Regions from separate parts of the Mesorhizobium sp. LCM 4576 genome, predicted to be linked through region 1. Evidence: predicted binding sites of a transcription regulator. Region 1 holds the regulator's gene; each other region holds the start of a gene.
The links. The regulator PhoB, encoded in region 1, activates phosphate uptake and scavenging genes when phosphate is short. The targets are predictions, from matches to a motif close to TGTCATNNANCTGTCAT.

Region 1 (2,043 bases):
TTCCTCCGGCGGTGAGTTCGGGCACATGATCCACCGTCCGGGCGGCGCGCTTTGCCGCTGCGGCCGGCGCGGCTGCGTGGAGGCCTATGRCGGCAACTACGCCATCTGGCGCAGCGCCATGGGCATAAGCGAGGATGCCGCGCCGACGGACGTCGGCGACGCCGACATGCGCGCGCTTGCCGCYAAGGCCCGGCTCGAGGAAGGTCCCGAGCGGGAGGCCTATCGCCGGGCCGGCGAGGCGCTGGGCTTCGGCCTCGGCAGCCTGTTCGCCCTCATCGATCCGGCGCCCGTCGCCATGGTCGGCGTCAGCGCGGCCGCCTTCGACCTGATCGAGCCGGCGCTGAGGAAGGCGATCGCCCAGACCGCCGGCGGCCAGCATTCGGAATCGATCTCCTTCGACACCGAGCCGAACGAGCTGCCGCTGATCCGCGAAGGCTGCGCCATGCGCGCGCTGACCTTCGTCGACCAGGAGATTTTCGCGCCGGGGGTTCAGGCAAGAGCGGGCAAGCACGTCGCTTGAGCCACTTTGAGTGATCGTTGGTTTCGAGTGTCCCGCTGGACACCGGAGATTAGCGAAGGCCCCGAAGCTTCGTCATTCCAGGGCGGAGCAGGAGCGAAGCTCCGTCGCGGAGACCCTGGAATCCATTCCGTTACCTCGGACGTCGGGCGCAGCCGAGCAGAATTCTGCGCCGCCGCAGCGCGTCGACGTCACGGAATGGATCCTCGGGTCTGCGCTGCGTCGCTACGCTCCTTGCTCCGCCCGTCGATGACGAAGCACGACCGTCCCGGCTACTCGCCAACGCATGCGATCCGGTAGCGGACGCGTCATTCTGCGAACGGCGAACCTAATCCTCCCGGATCGCATAGCCCGCCCCGCGGATGGTGCGGATGACGTCGGGCATGCGGCCGTTGTTGACGGCCTTGCGCAGGCGGCCGACATGGACGTCCACGGTGCGCTCGTCGATATAGATCGTCTCGCCCCAGACATTGTCGAGCAGCTGGCTGCGCGAGAACACGCGGCCGGGGTGGCGCATCATGAATTCGAGCAGCCGGAACTCGGTCGGGCCGAGCCTGATCTCGCTCTTCTTGCGGTAGACGCGATGCGATTCGCGGTCGAGCACGATGTCGCCGACCTTGAGCACGCTGGACAGCACCTCAGGCTTTGCGCGGCGCAACAGCGCCTTGACGCGCGCCATGAACTCCGGCGTCGAGAACGGCTTGACCAGATAGTCGTCGGCGCCGGTGGACAAACCTCGAACCCGATCGCTCTCTTCACCGCGCGCGGTCAGCATGATGATCGGCAGCCGCTCGGTCTCTGGCCGCATCCTGAGGCGCCGGCAAAGCTCGATGCCGGACACCYCCGGCACCATCCAGTCGAGCACGAGCAGGTCGGGAACGTTTTCCTGAAGGCGGATTTCGGCCTCGTCGCCGCGGGTCACCACTTCGACCTGGTAACCCTCGGATTCGAGATTGTAGCGGAGCAGCACCCCCAGCGGCTCCTCGTCCTCCACCACCATGATGCGTGGCGCGATCATCGGMGTAACCTTTTCCGTCAGGCCGCCGGCGCCGACATTGCCGTCTCGTCCTGCTTCGGACGGTTGGCGGGCAATTGCGTGCCGGTCAACACATAATAGGCGTTCTCGGCGATGTTGGTCACATGGTCGCCGATGCGCTCGAGGTTCTTGGCGCAGAACAGAAGATGCGTGCAAGCGGTGATGTTGCGCGGATCTTRCATCATATAGGTCAACAGCTCTCGGAAGACGGATGTGTATTTGACGTCGATGCGTTCGTCGTCGTTGCGAAGCTTGGCCAGCGCCGTGGCATCGCCCACCGTGTATTCCTGGATCACGCCCTGGACCTGGATCAGCACCATCTGCGCCATGGAATCGATRGAATGCGTGAGGTCGCGCGGCGCGGCGCTGACGCCGACCGAGCCGACGCGCTTGGCGATGTTCTTGGCGAGATCGCCGATGCGCTRGAGGTCGCCCGCCATGCGGATCGCTCCGACCACGCTGCGCAGGTCGTCGGCCATCGGCTGGCGCT
Region 2 (2,416 bases), on a different contig from region 1:
GGCGATCGCCTCGCCGATGCCGCCCGTTGCGCCGGTGACGAGCGCCTTGCGGCCGGTCAGTTCGAACATTTTTCTCTCCTGATCTCAGAGAGGCACCCTTGGCACAGGTGCCGTCAAATCGCCAGCCTGTCAGGCGAGCGTCGCCAGCGCCGCCTCGACTTCCGCCGCAGTGCCGACGGCGGCGGTGGCGATCTCGCGGTTGATACGACGCGCCAGGCCCGACAGCACCTTGCCGGCGCCGACCTCGTAAAGCGTCGACACTCCATTGGCGCCGAACCATTCCACCGTCTCGCGCCAGCGCACGCGGGCAACCACCTGCTCGACCAGGCGACGGGCGATCTCGTCCGGGTCGCTGGTTGGAGTCACGGTGACATTGGAGACGATCGGAACCACGGGCGCCGATTTCGCGACACCAGCCAGCGCTTCGCGCATGATGTCGGCCGCCGGCGCCATCAGCGCCGAGTGGAAGGGAGCGGACACCTGCAGCATCAGCGCCCGCTTGGCGCCTTTTTCGGTGCACAGCTTCGCCGCCAGTTCGACCGCCGCCTTGGCACCCGAAATCACCAGCTGGCCGCCGCCATTGTCGTTGGCGACCTGGCAGACCGAGCCCTTGGCCGCTTCCGCGCAAGCCGCTTCGACATCGGCCTGCTCCAGCCCGATGATGGCCGCCATCGCCCCCTCGCCGGCCGGCACCGCCGCCTGCATGGCGTTGCCGCGGGTCCTAAGCAGCCGAGCGGCGTCGCCGACAGAAACGAAGCCGGCCGCGCCAAGCGCGGAATATTCGCCCAGCGAATGGCCCGCGACATAGYCCACCTTGTCCTTCAGCGAGAAGCCGCGCGCTTCGAGCGCCCGCATCGCCGCCAGCGACACCGCCATCAGCGCCGGCTGGGCGTTGGCGGTCAGCGTCAGCGTCTCTTCCGGCCCTTCCCAGATAAGTTTCGACAGTTTTTCGCCGAGCGCGGCGTCCACTTCCTCGAAGACGCGGCGCGCTTCCGGGAATTGGTCGGCGAGGTCCTTGCCCATGCCGACGGCCTGGCTGCCCTGTCCCGGAAAGGTGAATGCGACGGCCATTGAAGTCTCTCCCGAGGCTGGTTTTTTCCTGCCTCTGGCGCAAGGCGGACGGCCAAGTCAAGCCCGCCGGCGCCCTTTGGATCCGCAATTCGGCCGGAAAAGGTTGRCGACTGCCTGTTCCGAAAGGCTTTTTGGCGATCACACCTGATGAAAACCGCTCACGTTTGGGTTGCTGGCTCTTCTTATTTCCGCCACAGGCGCTAGCTTTGCGTGACACTTCGATGACAGAAGCGTGACGGGCGTGGAAGGCGTGTTGCGTGGGCCGGGGGAAAACAGAGTGGCAAGGACCAGAAAAGGCGTGGCCAAGCCCGTGCCGGGCTTTTTGGAAGACGATCCGTCCACCGGCTATCTGCCCGMACGAACCTGGCCGACCGTACGCTATGGCCTGACTACAGTTCTCGCGGCGGCCCTGCTTGTCTTCGCGATCGAATGGATCGTGCGCGGCGATTTCTTCGGCACGGTCGATTTCTTCCTGCAGCCGTTCAAGCCGGGCTGGACCACCATCATCCTCTTCGCGCTGGTGCTGGTCGGGCTTGACGCCATATTGGGCCGCAGCCACCAGAGCCTGATGATCGTGGCGCCYCTGACGCTGGCGCTTGCCTTTGTCGGCCACCAGAAATCGCATTATCTCGGCGACCCGCTCTATCCGACCGATTTCCTGTTTGCCCGCCAGATCGTGGCGCTGATGRCGCTTCTGGTGCGCGAACGGCCGTGGACGGCGGTCATGRTGGCCGCGGCCATAATCGGCGGCCTGACGCTGCTCGTCTATTGCTGGCGGACCTGGCGGCGGCGGGTTCCGATCCTCAGCCGCAAGGGCCGCCTGGCGCGGTTGGCGCTTGCCGTGCCGCTGCTCGCCTTCTTCGTCTCGATCATGGACTACGCCACCTTCTCGTGGACGCGCGACCGGCTGCAGATCATCCCGATCATGTGGGACCAGAAGGAGAACTACGCCTCCAACGGCTTTGCGCTGGCCTTCGCGATGAACGTGCCGATGGCGCATGTCTRGGCGCCTCCCGGCTATTCGCAAAAGACGATGGATGCGATCCAGCGGCCCGATGTCGCCGCTTCCGTGCCGGACGATAAGCCGGATATCGTGGTGGTGATGAGCGAATCCTTCTGGGATCCGACACAGCTGCCCGGCGTCAGCATCAAGCCCGACCCCATCCCGACAGTACGCGCCTTGCGCTCCGGCTCGATGTTCTCGCCCGAGTTCGGCGGCATGACCGCCAATATCGAATTCGAGGCGCTGACCGGCTTTTCCAATGCCTTCTTGCCGGCCGGCTCGATCCCCTACCAGCAATATGTGCGCACCCCAACGCCCTCGCTGGCGACTTTCCTGAAGAGC
Region 3 (2,531 bases), on a different contig from region 1:
CCAGCTCGCGCTTCAGCCATTTGGACTGCTCCTCGCCGATCATGCGCGACTTCGGCGTCAACGTTTCGTCCAGATTGGGGCCGTTCGGYCCGCGATAGGAGCGCATGTCGAGGAAGAACACGTCGAGCAGCGGCCCGTGCGAGATCTTGCGGTAGACGCGGCCCGGCTCCGACGGCTCGTAGCGGATGGTGGTCATCTCATGGAAGGCGCGCGCCGCGCGTGCCGCCAGCACATGGATGGATTTCTCCTTGTAGCGGTCGTCGGCGGTCAGGTCCTTCGAGTCCGACCAGTTGTTGAGCACCTCGTGGTCGTCCCACTGGTAGAAGGTCGGGCAGATGGCGGAGAGGGCAAGCACGTGCTTGTCCATCATGTTGTACTTCCACTGGTCGCGATATTCGTCCAGCGTCTCGGCGACCTTGCGCTTGCCATCGAGCATGACGACGTTCTTCCACTTGCCGCCGCCGGGCAGGTCGACCTCGTCCTTCAGCGCACCGTCGYCATAGATCGTGTCGCCCGAATGCAGGAAGAAGTCCGGCGTGTGCTTGGCGATGGTCGAATAGGTCTTCATGCCGGTCTCGTCGATGCCCCAGCCCTGGCCGGCGGTGTCGCCCGACCAGGCGAAGCGCACATCGCGCTTCGAGGACGGTGCCGTGCGGAAGCGGCCGACGATCGGCTCGGAGACGGCATTGATGTCGGAGAGATCGGCGGCAGTCATGCGGTAGAAGATGTCCTGGTCGGAGGCGAGGTCGGTGAGCAGCCGCTTCACCGTGTAGTCGCTGGCGGGCGAGGTATCGAGCGCAGCCAGCCGCGTGGCATTGGCGAAGCTTTCGGTGGTCGACACTTCATACATCACGCGCGCCGGGCGATCGGTGCGGGTCCAGACCATGCCGGACGTGGCGTCGACGTCGCCGGACTGGACGCCATGCGTGAAGGCGGGGCGCTGGCTGGCGCGAGAATAATAGGGCAGTGCCAGACCGGAGGCGCCGACAAGGCCGAAGGCACTGGCCGAGGTGACGAAAGCGCGGCGGGTAAGGGAAAGCTTGTTCATGGCTGTCTCCGGATGGCTTTGAACGGGACCGCCAAGCTCTCGCCTCAATGTTTCAGYCGCATTTCGGAACCATGAAGTTTTGATAACAGCGAACAGAACTGCTGATCTCCCCCCTTGTGGGGGAGATGGCCGGCAGGCCAGAGGGGGCGCGAAGGATCGCCAACCTCTCAGACCCCTCAAACTCTTCGCAACGGTTTGATTTGACGGCAATTCAACCGAGAAGTCGGCGGGACAGCGCCCCCCTCTGCCCTGCCGGGCATCTCCCCCACGAGGGGGGAGATTGGCTGTTCAGACCATCTGCGGCTCCGGCTCGAAGGCCGGCCTGTCGGTATTGATCAGCAACGAAATACAAGCCGCTGCGATGCCCGTCATCCCCGCAATCAGGAACGCCAGCTCGTAATTGCCCTGCAGCTCGCGCATCGTGCCACCAAAGGCGGCGGCGGCCGCGGCGCCCACCTGGTGGCCGGCGACGATCCAGCCGAACACGATCGGCCCGCTGCGGTCGCCGAAGGCTTCGTTGGCGAGCCTGAGCGTCGGCGGCACGGTGGCGATCCAGTCGAGCCCGTAGAGCACAGCGAAGATGACCAGGCTGGTCGCCGAGAAGCCGGAATAAGGCAGGTAGATCAGCGACAGGCCGCGCACGGCGTAATAGACGCCGAGCAGCTTGCGCGGATCGAAACGGTCGGTGAGCCAACCGGACAGCGTCGTGCCGATCAGGTCGAAAATGCCCATCATCGACAACAGCCCGGCGGCCTGAACCTCGCCGATACCCATATCGCCGCAGAAGGCGATGAGATGCGTGCCGACGAGACCGTTGGTGGTGAAGCCGCAGACGAAGAAGGTGGCGAACAGGTACCAGAACACCCGGGTGCCCGCCGCGCGGCYCAGCGTGTTCAGCGTATGCGCCAGAAAATTGCCCTGCGATGCCGGCGACACCGGCGGCACGTCGTTCGCGTCGGCGCCGTAGCGCACCTGGCCGATCGAGGAAGGGCGTTCCGGCACGAGCAGCAGAACGAGCGGGATCAGCGCCGCGGTGGCGAGGGCAACCGCAATCGCCACAGGCTTCCAGCCGCCGTTTTGCGCCAGCGAGGCGATCACGGGCAGGAACACCAGCATGCCGGTGGCGCTTGAAGCCGACATCAGGCCCATCATCAGGCCGCGATTGGTCTTGAACCAGCGGTTGACGATGGTGGCGCCAAGCACGCTCGCCACCGCGCCCGAGCCGATGCCGGAAAACACGCCCCAGGTGAGGAAGAGATGCCAGGGCTGCGTCATGAACAGGCTGAGCGCGGTCGAGCCCGACATCACCAGCAGCGCGCCAAGCAGCGTGCGGCGGAGCCCAACGCGCTCCATCAGCGCCGCGGCGAAGGGGCCCGTCAGCCCGTAGAGCAGGATGCCGACGCTGGCGGCCCAGGAGGTGACGTCGCGGCGCCAGCCGAAGCTTTCCTCCAGCGGAACCATCATCACCGAGGGCGCCGAGCGA

Region 2: the regulator PhoB is predicted to act here: its motif matches at 1,282-1,298, upstream of LCM4576_RS28475 (LTA synthase family protein).
Region 3: the regulator PhoB is predicted to act here: its motif matches at 1,120-1,136, upstream of LCM4576_RS06465 (alkaline phosphatase).

Annotation. Positions count from the first base shown of each region.
Region 1 covers NZ_MDDT01000037.1:16,193-18,235, reverse strand. The annotation lists gene LCM4576_RS21065 (ROK family protein) at 1-520, shown strand, start outside; gene phoB (phosphate regulon transcriptional regulator PhoB) at 846-1,535, opposite strand; gene phoU (phosphate signaling complex protein PhoU) at 1,553-2,043, opposite strand, start outside.
Region 2 covers NZ_MDDT01000057.1:584,545-586,960, reverse strand. The annotation lists gene fabG (3-oxoacyl-[acyl-carrier-protein] reductase) at 1-69, opposite strand, end outside; gene fabD (ACP S-malonyltransferase) at 130-1,071, opposite strand; gene LCM4576_RS28475 (LTA synthase family protein) at 1,349-2,416, shown strand, end outside.
Region 3 covers NZ_MDDT01000012.1:68,273-70,803, reverse strand. The annotation lists gene LCM4576_RS06465 (alkaline phosphatase) at 1-1,048, opposite strand, end outside; gene LCM4576_RS06460 (MFS transporter) at 1,337-2,531, opposite strand, start outside.